One region of the Pseudoalteromonas sp. JC28 genome, then DNA from elsewhere that is predicted to be linked to it. Evidence: riboswitches for the same ligand, from Rfam matches in the RefSeq annotation. Region 1 holds a riboswitch; the other holds the start of a gene.

Region 1 (11,382 bases):
GCGCTGAACCTTGACCCGCTTCGTTGGAAAACAGACCTCGGTTAACCCCACGGTTAAATGCATACGCAAAAGAAGCCCCTAAGAAACCACCCGCTGCCGCAGATCCCGTGAAAGCATCTGTAAATACAGAAAGGAAAGAAGGAACGATATTCTCAATGTTGTAGAAAATAACGGCAAAAGAGCCAAGAATATAAATCGCAGCCATTAATGGCACAACGCGAGAAGTGATGGCAGCAATACGCTTGATACCACCAAGAATAACCAAAGCAAGTAGAATAGAAAGCACCGCACCTGTTGCCATCGGTGCAAAACCAAAGGTCGCTTCCATACCTTGAGCAATGTTGTTGATCTGCGGCAAACTACCTGTACCAAATGAGCTAATCACAGTAGCAATTGCAAATAATACCGCTAGCCACTTCATGTTTAAGCGGCGATCCATATAATACATTGGACCACCAGCCATTGTGCCATCATCTGTTTGTACACGGTATTTATGCGATAGCGTGACTTCCACAAATTTGGTTGTCATACCAAAAAAGGCCGTCATCCACATCCAAAATAATGCTGCTGGCCCGCCGATTGAAATTGCCAGCGCCACCCCACCAATATTACCAGTACCAACTGTGCCAGAGAGTGCCGTTGCGAGTGCTTGGAAGTGTGTGGTATCCCCTTCTAGGCCCTTTTTATCATATTTTCCGGTAACGACTTTACAAGCATGTTTGAAATATCGGATCTGTGGAAATTTCAAGTAGATTGTAAAAAACAAACCTACCCCTAACAGTACATACGGGAACCAAGGTGAACCACCTAACATTCCATCCAAGCTATCTAATAAGCTGCCTAACGCATCCACGAATATTCCCCTTTATTGTTGTTATTACACCCTGTTGAGGTGTTCTACCTTATTATTTTTAAATATTATTTTGTTGTTCTTTTAAACGCACAAAAATAAGCGGGTAATCAATATGGTGATTACCCGTCTTTAAGCTTATCTTAAGTCGTCAACCACATTTAAGATTGCAGCTAAGGTGTCTTGACCAAACTGATATGAGCGTCGGTCTGACCAACCGAAGTATGGATCCGGCAGATTTGCATTATCCTTAAACGGCATTTCAACGGTATAAGCCAACGCTTTGAACGCTTCACCAACAGCACATGATGCTACAGTAAGGTTTGCTTCACCCGGTGCATCTTTATCGTAACCAAATTCATCTTGGAACTCAGGTGTGATAGTTAACAGTGCCGCCTTGAAAGACTCTTCCAAACGCTGTAGGCGCTCATCATAACTCGGAATACCTTCACTGCCCGCAACGAAGTTATACGGTAGTGCTTCGTCACCATGAATATCTAGGTACATATCCAACCCAGTTTCATGCATTTTATTTAATACATAATAAACTTCAGGTGAGTTCTCAAGTGTCGGGGTTTGCCATTCACGGTTAAGGTTAACGCCTTTTGCATTAGTGCGAAGATGACCACGAACGCTGCCGTCCGGATTCATATTTGGCACGACATAAAATATCGCTTTCGATAACAGTGCAGCAGCATGTGGGTCTTCGTCATCCAATAGTTTGTGAAGTAGACCTTCAACAAACCACTCTGCCATCGTTTCACCCGGGTGCTGGCGCGCCGTGATCCAAATCTTTTTCTTCTCATCTGACGGCTCACCAATAGTGAGTAAGCTCATATCACGGCCGTCAAGTGTTTGACCTAGCGTCTCTACAACGCACGCATCGTGGGCTTGAGCCCAGTAGACTAAGTCTAAATGGCGCTCATAACTATAAGGAGCAAAATAAGCAAAGTAGGTATGAACACATTCAGGCTCAAAATCGATAGTTAATGTGCCATTCTCATAACGGGTTGGCACACGGAACCAAGTTTGACGATCGTAAGATGCAACCGCATGATAGTCATCCCAACCTTCAGGGTATGCTGAGTTTAGTAGTTGGTTGATATGAATTTTGTGCTCTAAAAAAGGCGTAGACTCAAGTCTAAAGTGAAACCATTGAAAAAAGTCAGACTCATTGTCTTTATTGATTTCTAGTTGAATATCCGCAGGTGATTCTGCTTTTACCACCTTGATATTACCACTATCGAAATTACTCGTAATGCGCATAGGTTTCCCTAAATAAGTTAAAAACTGTTGTGTAAATACACTGTTACCATACTCAACTTTGCTTCAGTCTAGAACAATATTAAGCCTCAAAAAGAGGTAATACTGTGCCTGCCTTTGCACAAAGTTAAGGTGTAACTTTTTGTTAGCTAATTGTAGCTGACCTATCTTTGCAAGCCTACCACAACCAATTTGTTTCAAAAACTAAAAAAGCCAGCTGGTGCTGGCTTTTTGTCGTAAATTTCGTGTTAGCGAGGTAGGCTCGGGAATTTTACTTCCGCCATGTCTTGCATTACACGTACAACCTGACAGCTGTAACCAAACTCGTTATCGTACCATACGTAAAGTACTACGCGGTCGCCATCAACGATGGTTGCTTTTGAGTCAACCACACCTGCATAACGGCTACCCACAAGGTCAGTAGACACGATTTCTGTTGATGCAGTGTAGTCAATCTGGTCACGTAGTTCAGAGTAAAGTGAAGACTCACGAAGGAATTCATTTAGCTCTTCAGCAGTTGTTTCTTTACCTAGGTTTAGGTTAAGAATTGCCATTGATACGTTTGGTGTTGGTACACGAATTGCGTTACCAGTTAGTTTACCAGCAAGCTCTGGAAGTGCTTTAGCAACCGCTTTCGCAGCACCGGTTGAAGTAATAACCATGTTCAATGCTGCACTACGACCACGACGCTCAGCTTTGTGGTAGTTGTCGATCAAGTTTTGGTCATTGGTGTAAGAGTGAACCGTTTCAACGTGACCATTCTTAATACCAAACTTGTCGTTAAGTGCTTTTAATACCGGTGTGATTGCGTTAGTTGTACAGCTTGCTGCAGACACAATCTTGTCTTCAGACTGAATGTCTGAGTTGTTAACACCATAAACGATGTTTTTGATGTCACCTTTAGCTGGCGCTGTAAGTAACACTTTAGACGCACCGATTGACTTAAGGTGCTTACCTAAGCCATCTTCGTCTTTCCACACACCTGTGTTATCTACGATAAGCGCGTTTTCAATACCGTATTTTGTGTAATCCACTTCTTCAGGTGAGTTTGCGTAGATAATCTGAATGTAGTTACCATTTGCTTTAATCGCACCTTTTTCATGGTCTACTGTGATTGAACCATTGAAAGGACCATGAATTGAGTCACGGCGCAATAAGCTTGCACGTTTCTCGAGATCACCATCGCGGCCACCGCGAACAACAATTGCACGAAGGCGTAAATCAGCGTGAGAGCCGCCACGTTCGATAAGTAGGCGTGCTAATAAACGGCCAATGCGACCAAAACCATAAAGAACGACGTCACGAGGTTCTGGACGTGCACCTTGGTTTAGTAATTCTGCAAGTTCTGCATTTAAAAACTCTTCGATTGAGCGGCCTTCACCTGCATTTTTATAAATGTAGGCATAAGCTAGCTTACCAAGGTCAACACGACCTGGTGCTAATTCCATTTTGCTGATCACTTCTAAGAATGGAAAGCTTTCACGAAGACGTAGTTTACGCTCTTCAAAGCGTGCTACTGTTTTGTGTGCTTTGATAACATCAATGGTGCTTGCGCTCACAAGAGGACGACCGTATACAGAGATTTCAACGCCTTTGTTACGGTATAGACGACCGATTAGGGGTTGCATGCTTTCTGCATAATCTTGACGCTCTTGCCAGCTGTTTTGATATTCTTGCTCGTGAGATAAGGTCATTTTTTCTGCCTAATAAACAATTTTCTTTGAACGGATAGCCCGAATGGGCACGGCTATTCTAATTTAAACTGCCGTGATTCTCCACTGTTACCGAACAATTCATTGCGTTAAACTAGTAAACTATTAGCTCTACCCTGTTTATTCGGGCGTAACCCCCTATAATTATAAAAAATCATTGAGGTCAAACTATGGCGTTTAAAAAGTCGCTAGTCTTTGCAGCGTTACTACTTGCTGGTTGCGACGACACCCTAACCTTGAACCAAGTGTGTAGCGAAACGCCTGGTTTTTGTGAAGACTTAAATAAAGACAGTCACTGTAAAGACGAACGTGCGTCGCTAATTTACGCGCGCTACCACGAATACAAGTCTCCAACGGACGAAAACAAATATGACTTGTTGCAAAATTTAGAAAGCTACAACCAATGTGTTTCTCGCGCCGCCAAAATTGAGCACATCAAGTTAAAAGAAAAAACCACTTCACGAGTGGAAGGTCATCTCACCGCACTAAAAGAAATGACGCGTATTTACAATGAAACAAAAGGCAGTAACCACCCAGGCCTGCTCTATTATCATTGGTCTCGTAACAGTGATCGCACAGCAATGAACAAGCTACTGAATATGCAAGACGACCCTAGGGTCCAAAACGATCCCGAAATTCAGCTTTTCCTCGCAGAGTTTTATGCCAAAGTAGATGACGATAAAACCGTTGATATTCTCTACCGCGTATTAGAGCTGAATAAAAGAGGTCATACCCCTAACCCAGAAGTCTATTCATCTTTAGTCAGTATTTTCTACAAACACGAAAAGTATAAGCACGCATATACTTTTGCCCGAGTGGCCCAGCTTTCTGGGGTTGAAGATATTGATATTATTCCAGTAACAAACCAACTGGCTTCAATGGGCAAAGATTTAGCCAACTTAGATTCATTGGCGCAAAGAACTTACGAAAGCATTCAAGCTGGGGAGTTTGTTTCCCCACGAGATTTTTGAGCTTAGTTATAAAAATCAAAACGGGAAGCCAATGCTTCCCGTTTTTGAGAATAAATGATCACTACTTTGCCAGTGCTACGTTAATAAATACCGCGGTCATTAAGATTGGGCAAACAAATCTAACGTACTGAGCAAACAAGTAATGTGCACCACGGGATTCTAAGTGGAGCTGATTACCGCGCTTCCAAACCCAGCCAACAGTAATAAAGTAGAACAGCCCCATCAATGGTAGCTGATATTGCGTGAATAGACTGATCACCAATTCGAACAACCAATCAAAGTTTAGAATAATCGTGCTCGATGCTAATAAGATAACTAACGTAACCAACCAAGTCGCTTGTTTACGTTGAAAGCCATGGTTTTCAACCAAGAAAGATACCGGAATTTCTGTTGAAGAAATGGTAGACGTTACCGACGCAATAGACATAAGCACAAAGAAAGTCAGGCTAACTAATAATCCCATTTCACCCATATTGGCAAATAGCTCGGGTAAAATGGCAAAAATCAACCGCCCTTCACCGATTAATTTGCCGTCTTGAAATACTTGAACACCATTTTGCTGCGCAACGAATATTGCAGGGATAATAAGTAAACCGGCCAAAAATGCGACACTGGTGTCTAGCATTGCAACACTAAACGTCAGCTTAGGTAGATTTTCATTCGGTTTTAAGTACGAGCCATAAATCATCATGCAGCCCACACCCAACGACAACGAAAAGAATGCCTGCCCCATCGCCGCAATGATCAAGTCAGGATCGCTAATTTTTGAAAAGTCCGGAATTAAATACGTTCTAAACCCTTCTGCTGCACCGTTTAATGTCGCCATATAGCCAATAAGGCAAAGCAGTAATACCAGTAACAACGGCATAAGTCTGCGCGACCAAGCTTCTATGCCTGATTTTACGCCTTTAAGAATAATGCTCGCAGTCAAAATTAACATTAGTGGCGTAAAGATAAAGTTTCTCAGCATCGAATCACCGCTAAGAAACTGATGAGCAGCATCTAGTTCAGCCATTTGCGCAAGAGGATCAAGTGCATGAGACAGCATCCACCCAGCCACAATGGAGTAAAAGCTAAGCATCACGATAGCACCAGCAAGGCCGATATACCCCGCCGCGGCTCCTATTTTCGGATTACCTTCACGCCAGGCTGTCTTAAGTGCTTTAACTGGGTTTGCTTGTGCCTGATGGCCTAAGTACAATTCTGTGTAAAGTGCAGGTAATGCGAGTAAGAAAATTACCGCAAAATAAACCAGTAAAAATGCACCGCCACCGTGGTTTGCGGCTTGTGTGGGAAACCCCCAAATATTACCAAGTCCAACAGCCGCACCAGCTGCTGCTAACACAAAGCCAAGTCGGCTTTGAAATCCATCGCGCGTATGAGCCATGTCTGTAATCAATCATTATTTTTGTAGACGGCCGATTATACGTACTTCCGCTAAAAATGCGAGAGGTTCGAGCCGTGCCTCAAAAACTCGAGTTGGGCGTCTCTAGAAAGTCCATTTCTGCTTCTGTTGAATCGCGATTGAGTATTTCATTTCGATGGGGATATCGGCCAAATCTATCGATAATTTTTTTATGCGCGACTTCAAAATCATAATTGGGCAGGTCGCGAAAATAATGATCTGCGGCACGATGGATGATGCGACTTTCGCTATGCATCATAGGTAGGTATAAAAACATCAATTCAGTATCGTTGAGCTGGCGGTGATAGCCCTTTTCGATAGCGTGTTGGGTGAGGCTTAGCGCCAATGCGTCACTGGCAAACGCCTCTGGAGTGTCTCTGAATATATTGCGTGAAAACTGATCTAAGATAATGATTTCGCACAGCGCGCCAAGTGGTGTTGCTCTCCAGCTCGAAAGCTCACCTTGGTGCGCCATTTGGTGCAAAATACCGAAGCGATTTTTTATTATGCGATCAAAGTCCGCAGACTTCTTCCACCAATCTGATTCAGTGCATTCAACAAACCAGAATTCGTAGACGTCTTTATAATTCATGATGGCACTCCTAGGGAAAAACAAACTTGATGGTCAGCAGACCCTAACCGTTATAAACAAAGTGCCATCCATTACTCAATAATGCAACTTTTTTATTAGTTCCTAAAAAACAATAAATTCACTTACGCAACCTCTAGTAATTTAGCATGAATTGACTGCACGACCTGATCTGACTCCTGCTGCTCAACTAAAAAGCACAGATTGTGCTTGCTCGCACCATGGCATATCAATCGAATATTAAACTCTGACAACACATCCATCAGGTTAAGTTGGCACTTCTTCAACTGGATCTCAGAACCTATCATGGCCACCAAAGTAAGATTATTTTCAACGGTCACATGACAAAACTCGCCAAGTTCATCCAAACAAGCTTGTTCTAGCTCTGGTCGAGAAGCATTCGGCGCATTATCCAGCGTAAGTGCAACACTAATTTCCGAAGTCGTTACCAAGTCAACCGATATATTGTAATTGCTTAAAATGGTGAAGATACGAGCCAAAAAGCCGCTAGCAAGAAGCATTTCAGGGCTCTTTAACGTCAATAGTATTTGGTTTTTGCGTTGTGTCACTGCGCGAATGCCTGCTTGCGCCGTTTTCTCTTTTTCAATCCAAGTGCCACCCGCTTGCGGATCACGGCTTGAACCAACAAATACTGAAATACCTTTACGACTCGCTGGCAATATAGTTGCGGGATGTAACACCTTAGCACCAAATGTCGCCATTTCTGCCGCTTCATCAAAACTCAAACGAGGAATAGGTCTAGCCTTTACACACAAACGCGGATCGGTACTGAAAATACCAACGACATCGGTCCAAATATGCACACTTGACGCGTCAATTGCCTCTGCTAACAATGCTGCACTATAGTCAGAACCGCCACGACCAAGCGTAGTCGTCTGGCCGTATTGGTCACTACCAATAAACCCTTGCGTCACCTGCACTGTGTCGCCAAGTAGCGCGACCAAATTGGTTTGCGCAGCTTCACGCGTAGCTGCAACATTTGGATTCGCTTTTCCAAATTGATTATCTGTTTTAAGCACTTTACGCACATCAAAGCGCGACGCCTGAACCTGGTTATTACGTAGTATTTGGGTAAACAAATAAGAAGAAAAACGTTCGCCAAAGCTCAACATTTCATCGCATTGCTGTCTGCTAAGTGCAGGTAAACTCGCAAGGCTTTCAAATTCACTGAAAGTTTGCTTGTAACCCTCAGCAAGATCAGCATCCAAAGACACTTGGTCGATAATCGCTTGCTGTATGTTTTCAACCGCTGCAACAACCGCTTTGCGCCCGGCCTCATCTTCCTTTTGTTGGGTTAGCGTTACAAGGTGATTGGTTACGCCAGCACACGCACTCACAACGACCACTCGAACATTTGGGTTGTCACGAACAATGTGAGCACAACGAGACATAGCCTCAAAGTCAGCGACACTGGTACCGCCAAATTTGGCTACAACATACTGCGAATTCATTTTCTCTCCTCTCGACTGTTGGCACAGTCAAATTTTATAAGGAGAACTCGGCATGGGATTTCTAAAAAGACGAACGCTTGAAATGACCTTTGCCAGAAGCTCTCCACCAATACGGTGACAGTTCCGAGGATTCAGCCTCGTAAACCGAAGAATCGTTGCGACGAGCAACTTTTCTCCTCGGCGAATACTTCCCTCACTAGTGGTCATTGGTCTCGTCACCTCACACTAACTACCTAAGCATCGCGCCTCTTCTGTTTATTTTGCCTTTGTTAATCTGAATAAAAGCAAAATAAAAGCCCGCAATAAATGCGGGCGATGTGAGAAAATTATCTTTTAGCCGTCTAGGTGTCAAGTTATTTATGAAAAACTTATCCCAAAGCGCTAAAAAATTAAATCCATTGGTCTTAAATAAGCTGACCCGCGAAATACGCGCCACTATATCCAATGGTATATGCGATAAGCAGGTAGATACTCATTTTAAGATAGCTTGAGAAGGTTAACGCTTTAACCTTACTCATTGCAATGATCCCCGCTGCAGAACCAATGATAAGCATAGAGCCACCAACCCCAGTCGCATAAGTAAAGGTTAGCCATTGCGCTGGAGTCATCGTAATATCTGCTTTTAATAACGCCGCCGTCAATGGCACGTTATCTACCGCCGCACTCATTAAACCGACCAAGTAGTTTGCGTATTCCGGTGCAAGATGCAGATATAAATCGGTAAACTTAGACAGTACACCGACCTCTTTCAACGCGCCAACTAATAACAGCACACCCACAAAGAACAATAAGGTGTCGTATTCAATTTCACGGATATAGTCGATGATTTTCTTATTGACGTCCTTTTTGCGCATCAAGAATTGCGCCATTAAGAACATCAAAGACAAGCCAAATAAGAAAGTCAGCATCGGCGGTACATGGTATTGCACGCTTAAGAATAACGTAGCAAAAATGGTTGATAAGAAGATGAGCGCAATGGTGATATCGGTCTTTTCAATTCTGCGTAATTCAGCCTTTTCAAAAATGATCTTATCATTCATGCCGATTGATAGCATCGCAGCTAAGATAAATACGCTAAAAATAGAAGGGGCAATTAGTAAAAGCAGATCAGGGATGGTTACTTTATCGGCCAAAAATATCATCAAGGTGGTTACATCACCGGTGATCAATGATACCCCACCGGAGTTAACACTGAAGATGATTAATGTCGCATATCTAATTAGCTTTTTCGGGTCTAATTTCAAAGACATGACTACAGCTAATGAAATAAGCGTCGCGGTGATGTTATCCGATATTGACGAAAATACGAATGCAAAAGCACCGACCAAAAACATTAGCTTGCGTTCGCTAATATGGGTTGGCATGATCCGGTGAACAATATTTTGGATAAACCCTTTTGAGTTCAAGTAGGCCACAAACGTCATGGCAGCCATTAAAAACAGCCAAAGCGTCGCGATTTCCAAAATGTTATGGTCTAGTTCAATTTGTACAATTTCTGGGCTTTGACCATGAATTGGAGAGATAAAGGCGATAATCCAACATAAAGTACCAAAAAAAAGCGTTGTTTTGGCCTTGTTTACGTGAATAATATCTTCTATAACGATGAGTATAAAAGCGATGGCGATCAGGGTTAGAATAATGGGCGTGACCATAATGCGCAAACAACCTGTAATTAAATGTAACAAGGGGTGGGTTCGATTTCGGGGCGGATTCTAGCACCATCGCAGGCCCCATGCCACGTACAATAAACATTTTGTGACAATTTGATGAAGTGGTGATGAAACTTCTCTACTACACACTGGAAAGTTATGATCCCAGCAAAAAAATTATTAAATACGATAAATGAACACTGGAGCGTACTCGAGCTACTTTTTAAACGATTTAAGCTCGCAGATTTCAGTCTAAAAGATGTACAAAACATCCTAAAGCAGAAAAATTCTAGCTGGTCGAGTGAACGGATATATAAAGAAACCAATCGATTACTCCAACAAGAAATTATTATTCCTTTAGCTAAATCTTCACAGTTAGAAATCAACCGTGCAATCGCTGACTTCGCCAGCTTTCTTTTACAAGAAGAAAGCCTCGGTTTAGCGGAAGAAATCACGGTGCTGGTAAAAGACTTAGAAAGATTAGGTAATCGCATCGCACAAGCCGGTGAAGAGGCTGACTACTCTGAGCTACGCCGCTTTAGCCGCATTATGGACGAACGCGTTCGTAAAATTGTTAAGCTGTTCGAGCATAACGAAAGCGCTATCATGAACTTGGTTGAACAAGCAAAGTCTGACACCTCAACGCTGTCTCTTGGCATGAGATATAAAGCCGTATTAGAAGCGTTTGACGAATATATCGAACCTATGTTGGAAATGGTCGATATTCATGGCCCTTTCCAACGCTGCTTCGATCAGATAGAGCTTCAGGTCAGTGAGCAAATTGACGAGATTGAACAATTAGGCCGTGGTGCTGCAGACAAACGCATGCTGGAGCAGCTCAGAACACGCATTTTAGATATGCACCTCATTGGTAGAGAAAGTTTAAGCCGCAGTGCCGATCTCCTAATGCCGTTACGTGAAGAGCTACGCCGCAATACACTCATTACGCGGCAAGCCTCTAAAGTCCTTGGACAAATTAGAAAGCGCGGTGTTGACCGTTTACTCTCACCAGTTCAACCAGAATTTGTGTCAGACATTCAACGTTTTAACCTTGGGCAAAAGCGTCACATGGTCGCATATATGGCAAGTCTCGTTGAATTTGAGCATGAAGAATATCAGCTGCCCGATCACGACGATGTGCCAGCTTATCAAAGTCCTAACATTCCAGATTACAACTCGGTAAAAACGAGATTTCAACAAACCGGTAAAAAGCGCCAGGCACTATTGGGCTTTTTAAGCGATAGCTACCCAGATCTTGAAGCAGACGAAATGCTGTTCCTTTATCAAAAACTGATCAACGAATCTGACTTGGCACTCAGCCAAGAGCAACAAAAGAGTAAGATCATTATCGCATCGCATACCTTCTCTTTATATCCATTTAGTGCCAAAGCAAAACAAGATTAGCATTATGACGACAATTAACTTAGACATGCTCAATGAACTCCAAGCCATTAATAAAAAACTGGTGAGC
Region 2 (11,382 bases), on a different contig from region 1:
AGGCCAAAGCCGGTATTGATAAGTGTGTAAGTTTCATCCTGTGTGCGCCGAGAGTAAGTACAATTGATTACATTATTAACCAATGATAATGAAAGGGAAATGAATCTCGAAGGTCAAAAATGTCAGAAAGAAAAATACGGTCGAATAAGAAAAAGGTGGCGGCTATCGCCGCCATACCTTAGTAAGCGTTAAGCTAAACAAGCAGCGCTTATTTGCTTTGACTTACTCTCACGCAATAAAAGTACTCAAGTTAAAGCGTTTCAACCTGAGTAAAAAACTTATAAAGCTCAGTACCTTGATTCACACTAGCAGAGGCAAAGTGCAAAATGGCGATGGCATCTTCGTCTAACTTGATCTCATTTAAGGGCGTTTCTGATAAATAGCGCTCCATTCTGAGAATTTTGGCGATGGTTTGACCCGCCTTGATATGCTCTCCAAGCTTTGCCGTATATTCCACCATACCACCCATTGGGGCATAAAAGGCGCGATAATTTTCTAGTCGACAGACGTAACGGGTGATGTCTTGCGGCATAAAGTGTGCATCTTGAAAGGCCTGTTTATAGTTCAGGTAGCTCAAAATGCTATTAGCGTCATTCAATGCTTCCGCTAAATCAATTTTTTCTTGAGAGCCAAGCTCAACCGTAAACGCTTCGGTTAATACTGGGATCTCTCGGCCTATAGCCTGATAGGCTTGCTGCAAGTTCCACCATGGACAAAAACTGGCTTCATCCATTGCTCCATCAAAGTCACTTGGAATAAGTAACACATGTGGAATATCAAAATATCGAGCGCTGTTTTTTGCATACTCAGGACAATACAGGTGTTTTGCTGAAATTGGTCCCGTGTGTAGGTCTAAAACAATGTCAGCCTCATGAGCTAGACGCTGTAAATTCAAGGCGATGCGCTTACCTGTCGTCAACCTATCTAAGGGCCCATCAAGTAGTGTTTGGGTGCGCTCAACTAATCGTTGGCGAAATTGCTGAGCGATTTCTGTTATTGATAGCGTCGGGTTTTGCTCCACAAACTCGGCAACCAACCCGGAATGGTTGATGTACATTCGATTCCAATTCGTGCCTGTAATTGGATCAAAACGTCCTAAGGTAAACTCACCAGATTTCTGATTACAACCAATCGGGTTTGCGTAAGGCACTAAGGTGATGTCCGCTTTTAATGACAATTGCTTCAACTGTTCCAGCAGTTGATAAATCACTGCATTACCTTGCACTTCAGCGCCATGCATATTTGCTTGGATATACACCTTTGGCCCACTGCCATTGCCTTTGATGCGATAGACTGGAATAGTCAAAGGCAAGCCGTTGGCAATTTCACCAACCTGAATATGTTGTTGTGTAATGGTATTCATGTTTACCTCAAATAACTTGAAGCGGGCTCTGCTTCACGGACACAGCTGATTTCTCCAGCTGAGATGATGTACTCAGCTGGGAGCTCATGACATAAAAAGAACGGCATACTTTCGGTGTAGCCGTAAGCGCCACACTGACTGAAAACAAGCCAATCGCCATCGGCACTGTCGCTTGGTAAGGCTAGGGTGCCTAATTTATCCAATGCTGTGCAAAGTGGACCATGAATATGAAAGTCTATGGTCTCAGCTTGAGACTGGCGTAACAATTCAGCGGGGAAAGCTTGTCCGGTAACCGCTGGACGCAGCAGGTGATTGACACCGCCTGCGACAATCAGTTGTTGTGCACCGTAGTTTTGCTTTTGTTCCACCACAGGGTTGAGATAAAAACCACATTCGCCAACCGCATAGCGGCCTAACTCCATCCATAATTCTTGCACTTGCGTGGCGGATTTTATCAATGCGAGCGTGTCTAATAATTTCTGCCAATCGAGAGAAGGGCTTTGCCTATCATAGGGAATGCCAAGGCCGCCACCTAAGTCGAGTACCTTTAGAGTAATCCCTAAATCAGCAGCGAGCTGAACTAAAGGTGCAACCATAGCCTGCCAAAGTTCAGCGAGTGTATCGCTGCAGAGCATATTGCCCCACTGGAAAATATGCAGTCCGACAAAGTCTAGGTAGGTGTAGTCACTTAAAGTTAGGGCTTGCCACTGCTCTGCGCCAAGACCAAAAGGAGTCAGCGTATTGCCACCAAGTGGATTGTGCTCTGCTTTATCAAAGCGTAACTGCACCCGCAGTAAAACTTCAAATTGAAGCTCAAACTCTTCGGCCACTTGATTTAACCAGCGTACTTGATTGTGACTTTCAGCCACGAAAATACGTACGCCTTGTGTGGCAAAATGACGGATCTGCTTTAGCGATTTGGCAGGACCTGTGTTGAGCACGCGTTCAGGTGCGATCCCTTGAGATAACACCTGATCAAGCTCGCCGCTAGATGCCACATCAAAGTTAAACCCAGCGTTATCTAGGGTTTTAATGATATGTGATAACGGATTCGCTTTTACGGCATACCAAAGCTTAACGATTTGCTGATCAACTAAGGGCTTAACATGTGCACTTAGCTTATCTAAATCGTAGCAAAAGAATGGCGTATCTTGTTGCTGGATCAATGCCTCAGCTGCGGTTCGCTGTGACGTGCTCAACCAACTCATTAGCGTAGAACCTCTTCCAGCGCCAGTGATGCATCACTTTGTTCATCACGGTATTTTACGATAAGTGCGCATGACATACTTAGTCCTTGCTCGCGCGCCCACTCACTTGAGGCTGGACGAGAGCCTGGGATCACTATCGCGTTTTCAGGGATGGCTTCACCTTTGTCAAGCAAGCGCTCGTTCACGCAGTCATAGACAGGAATACTTGCTGAAAGGCGCACACCCGGTGCTAATACGGCACCGCGTTTAATAACAACCCCTTCAACCAATACACAGCCTGCACCAATAAAGGCATCGTCCTCAACAACAACAGGGCTTGCTCCAACTGGTTCTAATACACCACCCACTTGCACCGCTGCGCTAAGGTGGACATTTTTACCAATTTGCGCGCAAGAACCAACCAACGCATGACTATCTACCATAGTACCTGAATCAATATAGGCACCAATGTTGACATAAGCCGGTGGCATAATGATTGTGCCCGCTGCGACGTAAGCGCCACGTCTTACACTGCTTCCGCCAGGAACCATACGAACGCCATCTTGGGCAGCAAATCCGCGTGGTGCTAAGTTGTCTTTATCAACAAATCCACCTGGGAATTCTGTATTTACGCCATTTCTAAATGCTTCAAGGATCCCTTGTTTTACTTCTACGTTAGCATGCCAATGGCCTTGCTCATCCTGTGTTGCCGCACGTACTGTGCCATTTTCTAAATCGTTTAGTAGGGTTAACCAGCTCATGTTTACTGCCTTAATTCCAAGATAAAATAGTTTCGTTCGCGCGAGTGATCGCATCGGTATGGGTGAGTTCCAAATGTGTCAGTGGCGGGCGCAAGTTCGGACTTGTGAGCTTCCCTTGCAAGTGCATTAACACTTTGACTGGAATGGGATTTGCCACTGCAAATAAGCTATTTGCAGCTTCTGACCAAGTGGTAAATAAATTAGGAGAGGTGCCGCTTAACGAGCGCCTTACAAATTCTGCGGTTTGCTGTGGCCATGCGTTTGCTGCAACAGACACCAGACCCGTTGCACCAGCTTGTGCAAAGTAGGGCATTAAGCCATCGTCGCCGCTATAGATGGCGACATCAGGTGCTGCCTGACGAAATGCTTCAAAGGTGGCAATATCACCACTGGCTTCTTTTAGTGCCCACAGATTAGGGTGGCAAGCTAGTTCGCCGAGTAGTTCAGGGGCGATAGCAACGGCACTGCGACCAGGTACATTGTAGAGCATACAAGGGTTGTGGCTCTCATCGAGTAGTGTACTAAACCAATGTGCCAGACCAACTTTGCCGGGCTTTGCGTAGATTGGTGAGCCAAGTAAGAGCGCATGAATGGGCTGTGTATTACAAAAGCGCACCCATTGTGTTTGCTGCTCAAGATTACTGCCGCCAACGGCAACCATGAGCGGTACGCTCGGGGCGAGCTGGCAAACAAACTCAACGATTTGTTGCTGCTCTTGTTGGGTAAGCGCAAGGCCTTCGCCGGTACTGCCTAGTAAAAGAATACCGTTACGAGCTTGCTCTTGATCGCGTACCAGCGTCGTTAATGCGCTAAAATCAACCTGATTTTCAGCATCAAAAGGCGTTACTAAAGCCGTCCACAACGGATAGTCAGATAAGTTGAATTGTGATTTCATCTCTACCGAACTTAAATCATGTTCGGAGTTAGGAGGGTGTCCAAACTTCGAACCGTTAAAATTCGAAGAGCAATGGACTTAAAAAGGATAAGGCAGCCAATGGCCTTATTTTTCTAAGACCAGAAGCTCTCCACCAAGTATGTTGGTGACAGTCGCTGGGATTCAGCCCAGTCGCCCGAAATGAGTATTAGCAAACAATAACTCAATTTCTCGGCGTATATTCCCCTCACTAAGCTGCAACGGAGTTTGCTCTCCTTCACTTAGTTACCTGAATAACGCACCTCTTCCAGCCCTCAATTTGACGCCGTGGCATCAAACTATCTAAATAGGGTGAACGCGCATTGAAACATTTTGGCCGTCTAGGTGTCAAGCATCGGACTGTAAATAATACGATTGTTAACTACACTTAACATTGCAGCTGAGACAATGCTATGAGATGAAAAACAAAAATATGTCGTTAATAAGTAAAGTTAAAAATCGTTATATCGGGGCATTACTTGCTATGGCTATATTGTTGTCGATGGCGATGGGGGTTATGCAATATCTACTGTATCAGCAGAGCCTAGATGCACACGTAATTAATATTGCGGGTATGCAGCGGATGTTGTCCCAACGTATCGCGCTATATAGTGCGCAAGACAATCAACGAGATAGTGAAGCGCTACGTCAAGCCATTGATAAGTTTGAAAGTAATCATGAGTTCTTAACTAAAACTGGAAGTAGTGGAGAGGCTATTTATCTGAATGAGGCGCTTGCAGCGCTTTACTACCAAGGGCCGGTGCAGTTGGATTTGCAAAGTAATACTTTTGTCACTTTATCAAGGTCTCAGTTACAGCAATCCACTCCTCAATTAATGGAGCAAATCTTTACTGCGTCTCAGCATATACTCCCAAACCTGAATGATGCCGTTTCACTATTCGAGCAGCATGCACGAAGTAAAACAGAGATGGTGAGGAAAATAGAATTGTTAATCTGGCTACTTGGACTGTTGCTACTGTTTATAGAAGCGAAACTTGTATTTCGCCCAATGGCGCGAGAAATTGCTGAAGCACTCGATAAATTAGAGGCGGCAAGAAAGCTTGCTGACGATGCATTACACTCAAAATCACGATTTTTAGCACGCGTTAGTCACGAGCTAAGAACACCATTGCAGGCCATTCAGGGGTATTTAGATGAATATCTGAGGAGCAAAGACACGCAGCAATTACAGCATGTGAAAAGCGCAGCAAATCAATTGGATGTATTACTTTATTCTGTTCAAGACTTTAATAACCTTTCCGAGCAAGAAGTGGTTATTGAGCGTCATCAAGTCGCATTGCGAGAAGTAATAAAATCAGCCTGTATTGCCTTTCAACTTACCGCACACAAAAAATCTCTCGCTTTTAATTTGGCATTGAGTAATGAGTTAGATGTGGCTTGTTATTGTGATTGTAAGCGTGTTGGTTGGTTGATCAGTGAATTGGTTAATAATGCAATTAAATTTACTGAGCGTGGCAGCATTCAAGTATTTGCGGATTTGGTTGTAGATGAAGATACACCATATTTAGAATTTGTCGTTGAAGATACTGGGCCTGGGTTCGACTATCAGCAGTTACGAGAAGCTGTGCATAGCGAGCATTTTCAAGGCACGCAGTTAGGGCTGAAGCGTTGCCAATTACTCACCTCAGCGCTTGGAGGACGATTAGATTTTAGTGCAAGGGAGCCAATCGGTACAAGAGCAATCCTGAGAGTCCCTATTGAAATTGACAATCAACAGGTACCGGCTCATACAATGGAGCAGGTGTCGGCTCGCATTTTACTGGTGGAAGATAATTTACTAAATGCACGCGTGATTGAAAAAATGCTTCAGCCCATAGCAAAATTGGTAACGCATGTCGAACATGGTGAAGGTGCCCTTGAAGTATATGAGGTGGGTAAGTTTGATATCGTGCTTATGGATTTGAATATGCCTGTGATGGATGGCTTTGAAGCCACTGAGCGTTTGAGAAAGCTAGATCCAGCTGTGCCTATTTTGGTCGTGACCGCAAATACCAATGCGGAGGATCTGGATAAGGTCTACGCACTTGGCGCAACGGCTCATTTGTATAAGCCGTTGCAACCGGATGTGCTGCATAGCAAAGTGGCGCTATTACTGAATAAGTGTGGAGACTTAGTCTCGTCTTAAACGAATATTTCCAACTCCGACTTCTGCATCGATGGAATACTGGCCTTGACCACGATAGTCTGTTGTCGAGCCAACCATACTCTTTTCGGAAGTTTCTACGTTGCCAAAACCTGACATTGCCGTTTTACCAACACCTGAATCTAAAGACACTTTTTTGAAATCGGTGGTGGTAGTCTCAATTTTAATTTTTCCTACGCCTACCTCTAAATCAGCAGAGTTATTAAGATCTTGAATATCAATTTTGCCAACACCAACCTCAACATCTAAAGCCAAATTAACAGGCACCTTAACTTGCCAAGATAGTTCATAATCATCCGAATTGATCTCAAGTGATAATTTATCCCCTGATGTGTTGCTGTTTAGGGTGGCCTCACTCACATCTGGTTTACCAAACCAACTGTCTGACTCTTTCGGTTCAACCAAAATTTCGACCTCTATGGTGTCGCCGTTGTAAGTTTGTAGGTCGATTTTACCTACGGCAATATCCACTTCTAACTCGGCTAGGCTATTGCTTGGGAATGATGCTGTAATGGTTTTTGAATCTTCTGCTTGTGCAGTCATTGCCGCTGCACTTAATGCTAAAACTAACGCTACCTTTTTCATTATTTTTTACCTTCAACGAGAGTGTTTGAAAGGTAAGTCGCACATAAAAATGAAAAGGTTTAAAAAGATTTTTATTTTTTTAGGGCGTGTTAATGGAAGTATCTGTTTAACACGCCTACAAAGTAAACTGCTTACCTCTTGGCAAGATAGCGCTGAGTGTTATAGTCGGGTGACTGAATAACCATTGTTTTTAAGCTGCTCAACAAGGCCATATTTTTCAACAAGATGTAATGCACCAACGGCAATAAACGTTGATTCATTGGGGAGCTGCTTTTTAAGCATTTTCACCCAGTTATTATTGCGTTCAATGATCATCAATTGCTCGGCTAATTTGCCATATTTATCATCCGAAAAACTTACCTGATAGTAATGGGATAACTTCTCTAAATCGCCGCTTCGCCATGCGGAAACTAAATCCAAGAAGTAGGTGTTCAAATCAGACATCTGTGCAAATGTTTCCTTGAGCATAGCGTCACTATGAATACTCAGCTGACTGAACATTTCAAGCTGATATTCTAAGGTTTCAAATTCACCAATTGGGATCTTCTTTTCGTTTGCGTAGGCAATTACTTGTTTATCGATGCCATTGGTATCGGTAAATCCAAGCTTTTGATATTCCAGTTGTAGCATAGTTATCATCACGGCCCATGGCGCATAGCGTTCAAATAAGGCGATATCTATCTGCTTTTTGGAAAAGTAGTCTTGTAGCTTCTGATAGACTTCTGCAGAGAGCTGATCTTTTAGTGTTTGGTTGTTTTTTAACAGCATAAATGGCATGGAGCGCTGTTGGATCGCAAATGGAGAAAGCGCCTCTAAGTTCACTTCAACCATGACTCTATCACTACTCGCAATGGCGCTTTTTACCTTGGCTGGTAAACCATGCATTTGTTCGTCACCGACGTGCACGGTACCAAATAAGTACGACGTTTTGTTGTCCTTTTCTACTTTCCACAGGCCAACTTCTGCGTTGGCGAGATTACTGAAAAGGCTTAAGCAAAGATAAATAAATAACAATGGTGAAAATACTTTAACCATAGTAATGATCCAAATTGGTTGTAAAGGGTCAGTCTGCGATATCGAAATGTGAATGTCACTAAAAAATGAAGTACGCTTAGGCGGTAGAAAAAATTTCATATAGGCAAATCGAGAAAGTAAATTTTTCGTTATATCGAAGCTGAACCAATAGAAAATTCGCATTTTAAAATGTGTGGTTGTTTTGATTCTATAAATGGTGGTTATTTGGTTTTTTTATGCGTTAAACTCAGGTTTTTAATTTTAAATAGCATAGTTTTTTGTGTTGACTTAAGTGTGCAAGGCGCGGTATTAATAGAAAAAGAGGCAGCGCAGTACTTACACTGGATGATTGCCAAGTTTAAATTTACGGAATTCAAGCAATGTTACTAACAGCAACTCTACTAGTCGTGATTATCAACGTGGTGATTATTATTACCGCGGGGGCTAGTTAGTGCTGTAAGAAAAGTATCAGCATAAGCGCCCCCCGCACCAAAAGGTTCGGGGGGCGTTTTCGTTTTAGGGCATAAAAAAGGCAACTGAGAGCAGATCATGAGCAATTCAACAACCGGCGCACAACTTGTTATCAAGGTGCTAGAAGAGCAAGGCGTTAAACACGTATTTGGTTACCCAGGTGGTGCCATCATGCCCATTTATGACGCTTTGTATGGCGCGCCAGTTAAGCACTACTTGACTCGCCATGAGCAAGGTGCTGGTTTTGCTGCTGTTGGGTATGCTCGCAGTACAGGTAAGCTTGGGGTTTGTTTTGCCACATCTGGACCTGGCGCTACAAATCTTATCACCGCACTTGCTGATGCCATGATGGATTCAGTTCCGCTACTGGCTATCACTGGGCAAGTGCCGACCGCTGCTATCGGTTCGGATGCCTTTCAAGAGGTGGATGTACTGGGCATGTCTTTGTCATGTACTAAGCACAGCTACATGGTTGAGCGAGCGGAAGACTTGGCTGAAGTATTACAAGAAGCCATGTACTTAGCGCAGTCTGGTCGGCCCGGTCCGGTGTTGGTCGACATTCCTAAAGATATCCAGCTAGCTAAAGTGCCTTTTCATCCTTTTGCTGCGCCACAAGACGAACAGCCGAAGGTTTCACAAACTGAAGTAGCAAAAGCCAATCAATTATTATGTGACGCTAAACGACCTGTTGCCTACATTGGCGGTGGCGTGCAAAGCGCTGATGCGCAGTCACAGCTGATGCAATTTTTAGAAAAGACCCATATGCCGGCCGTATCGACGCTAAAAGCTTTGGGCAGCGTAACGCCGGATTATGATTATGACTTAGGAATGCTCGGTATGCACGGTACTCAGGCGGCGAATCTGGCGGTTCAGCAATGCGACTTATTGGTATGTATCGGGGCACGGTTTGACGACCGTGTAACGGGGAATTTGGCAAAGTTTGCTGCAGGGGCAAAGGTGATCCATTTAGATATCGACCCTGCAGAAGTGGGTAAACGCAAACCCGCAGCGGCTTCGCTTATTGCAGATTTAAAACAGTCATTGCCGCAACTTGAATGTGTGGTTACTAATAGCGAATGGCTAGAGACCATCGAAGCACTGCAACGTCAACATGCATGGCGTTATGACTATCCTGGCGAAAAAGTATTTGCACCGTATTTGTTAAATCAACTTAGCCAGAAGCTACCCAATACAGCGGTAGTGTGCTGCGATGTAGGCCAACATCAAATGTGGGTGGCCCAGCACATGAAATTCAGTCATCCAAGCAATCACTTAAGTAGTGGCGGTGCAGGCACGATGGGATTTGGCTTACCTGCTGCAATTGGGGCACAGATAGCACGTCCAGACAACACGGTGATCACGGTATCTGGCGACGGCTCCATCATGATGAATATTCAAGAGTTGGCAACCATCCGCCGTAATAACCTGCCAGTTAAAATATTGATATTAGACAATCAAAAGCTGGGTATGGTGAGACAGTGGCAGCAACTCTTTTTTGACGGTCGTTACAGTGAAACCGACCTGTCAGACAATCCAGATTTTGTCTCTTTGGCTGCCGTGTTCGGTATTCCTGGGCAGACAATTACTCATGCAAACCAAGTAGATGACGCCGTTGACGCCATAGTGAATGCGCAAGGGCCCTATATTTTACATGCTTGTATCGACGATAAAGAAAACGTATGGCCGCTTGTTCCACCTGGTGCTGCCAATGATGAAATGATGACGGAGAGCCTTTCATGAAACACCATTTAACCGTTGCAGTAAAACAACAGAGCATCGCAGTGGAGCGCTTTTTACGCGTAGCCAGACATCGCGGATTTCGCTTAACGAATTTGGAATTACAAGGTCAAGATGACTTATTCCACGTCAAAATGACGGTAGATAGTGACAAACCTATCTATTTATTAACCTCACAACTGAGTAAGCTAGTAGAAGTGCAAGCGGTTGACTTGCATACACTACAGAAACAGGCAATTTAGAAGAATTAAGGTAGTTAACAATGACACAAACATCAGAAGTAATTTGGCATAACGGTGAAATGGTTCCTTATTTTCAAGCGACCACCCATGTGCTTAGTCATGCTTTACATTATGGCAGCTCAGTTTTTGAAGGGATCCGTGCTTACGATACGCCAAATGGTCCAGCTGTTTTCCGCTTAACCGATCATATTCAGCGCCTCTTTGATTCCGCGAAGATCTACCGTATGGAAATTCCTTTTACCAAAGAGGAAGTAATCGCAGCGTGTAAAGAGACTATCCGCGCAAATGACTTTACCAATGCTTACCTTCGTCCATTTGCATTTTTAGGTCATGTAGGTCTTGGTTTAAATCCGAAATCGCACCGTGCAGACATGACAGTCGCTGCGATGGAATGGGGTGCATACCTTGGTGAAGAAGGCTTAGCACAAGGTGTTGATGTGTGTGTTTCTTCTTGGAGTCGCCTCGCACCAAATACCATGCCTACTGCGGCTAAAGCGGGTGGTAACTACTTATCTTCACAGCTTATTTCAGGTGAGGCGAAGCGTAATGGTTATGTTGAAGGGATCGCACTTGATGTTAATGGTTATCTGAGCGAGGGCGCTGGTGAGAACTTATTTGTTGTGAAGAAAGGCGTGCTTTATACCCCGCCAACCACAGCTTGTATTCTACCTGGTCTTACGCGCGACACGATCATCCATTTGGCGAAAAAACGCGGCTATGAAGTACGTGAAGAGCCGATCGCTCGTGAAGCGCTTTATCTTGCTGATGAGTTCTTTATGGTTGGTACCGCAGCGGAAGTAGTACCTGTTCGCAGCGTAGACAAAATTACCGTGGGTAATGGTGGTAGAGGTCCAATTACGGAAGAGTTACAGCAGGCCTATTTCGCTTTGGTTAAAGGTCAAGCTGATGACGAAAATGGCTGGTTAGAGTACGTAAGCGAATAAT

Evidence for each region. A riboswitch is a leader RNA that binds a small molecule or an ion and turns the genes downstream of it on or off. The one in region 1 is predicted to bind lysine.
Region 2: linked by a shared signal. The riboswitch ahead of dapA (4-hydroxy-tetrahydrodipicolinate synthase) and the one ahead of lysC (lysine-sensitive aspartokinase 3) in region 1 are both predicted to bind lysine.

Annotation. Positions count from the first base shown of each region.
Region 1 is NZ_QOKX01000001.1:1,132,765-1,144,146, forward strand. Features, by position in the region: gene DS891_RS04930 (sodium:alanine symporter family protein) at 1-853, opposite strand, end outside; gene DS891_RS04935 (carboxypeptidase family protein) at 989-2,116, opposite strand; gene DS891_RS04940 (glyceraldehyde-3-phosphate dehydrogenase) at 2,362-3,807, opposite strand; gene DS891_RS04945 (DUF2989 domain-containing protein) at 3,996-4,796, shown strand; gene DS891_RS04950 (sodium-dependent transporter) at 4,858-6,183, opposite strand; gene DS891_RS04955 (DUF924 family protein) at 6,263-6,793, opposite strand; gene lysC (lysine-sensitive aspartokinase 3) at 6,916-8,262, opposite strand; lysine riboswitch at 8,351-8,521, opposite strand; gene nhaD (sodium:proton antiporter NhaD) at 8,667-9,914, opposite strand; gene DS891_RS04970 (hypothetical protein) at 10,071-11,315, shown strand; gene DS891_RS04975 (hypothetical protein) at 11,320-11,382, shown strand, end outside.
Region 2 is NZ_QOKX01000011.1:75,514-86,895, reverse strand. Features, by position in the region: gene DS891_RS21560 (phospholipase A) at 1-37, opposite strand, end outside; gene DS891_RS21555 (succinylglutamate desuccinylase/aspartoacylase family protein) at 251-1,363, opposite strand; gene DS891_RS21550 (PLP-dependent decarboxylase) at 1,366-2,571, opposite strand; gene DS891_RS21545 (2,3,4,5-tetrahydropyridine-2,6-dicarboxylate N-succinyltransferase) at 2,571-3,311, opposite strand; gene dapA (4-hydroxy-tetrahydrodipicolinate synthase) at 3,322-4,206, opposite strand; lysine riboswitch at 4,322-4,500, opposite strand; gene DS891_RS21535 (response regulator) at 4,643-6,370, shown strand; gene DS891_RS21530 (hypothetical protein) at 6,356-6,973, opposite strand; gene DS891_RS21525 (TraB/GumN family protein) at 7,133-8,008, opposite strand; gene ilvG (acetolactate synthase 2 catalytic subunit) at 8,537-10,198, shown strand; gene ilvM (acetolactate synthase 2 small subunit) at 10,195-10,437, shown strand; gene DS891_RS21510 (branched-chain amino acid transaminase) at 10,458-11,381, shown strand.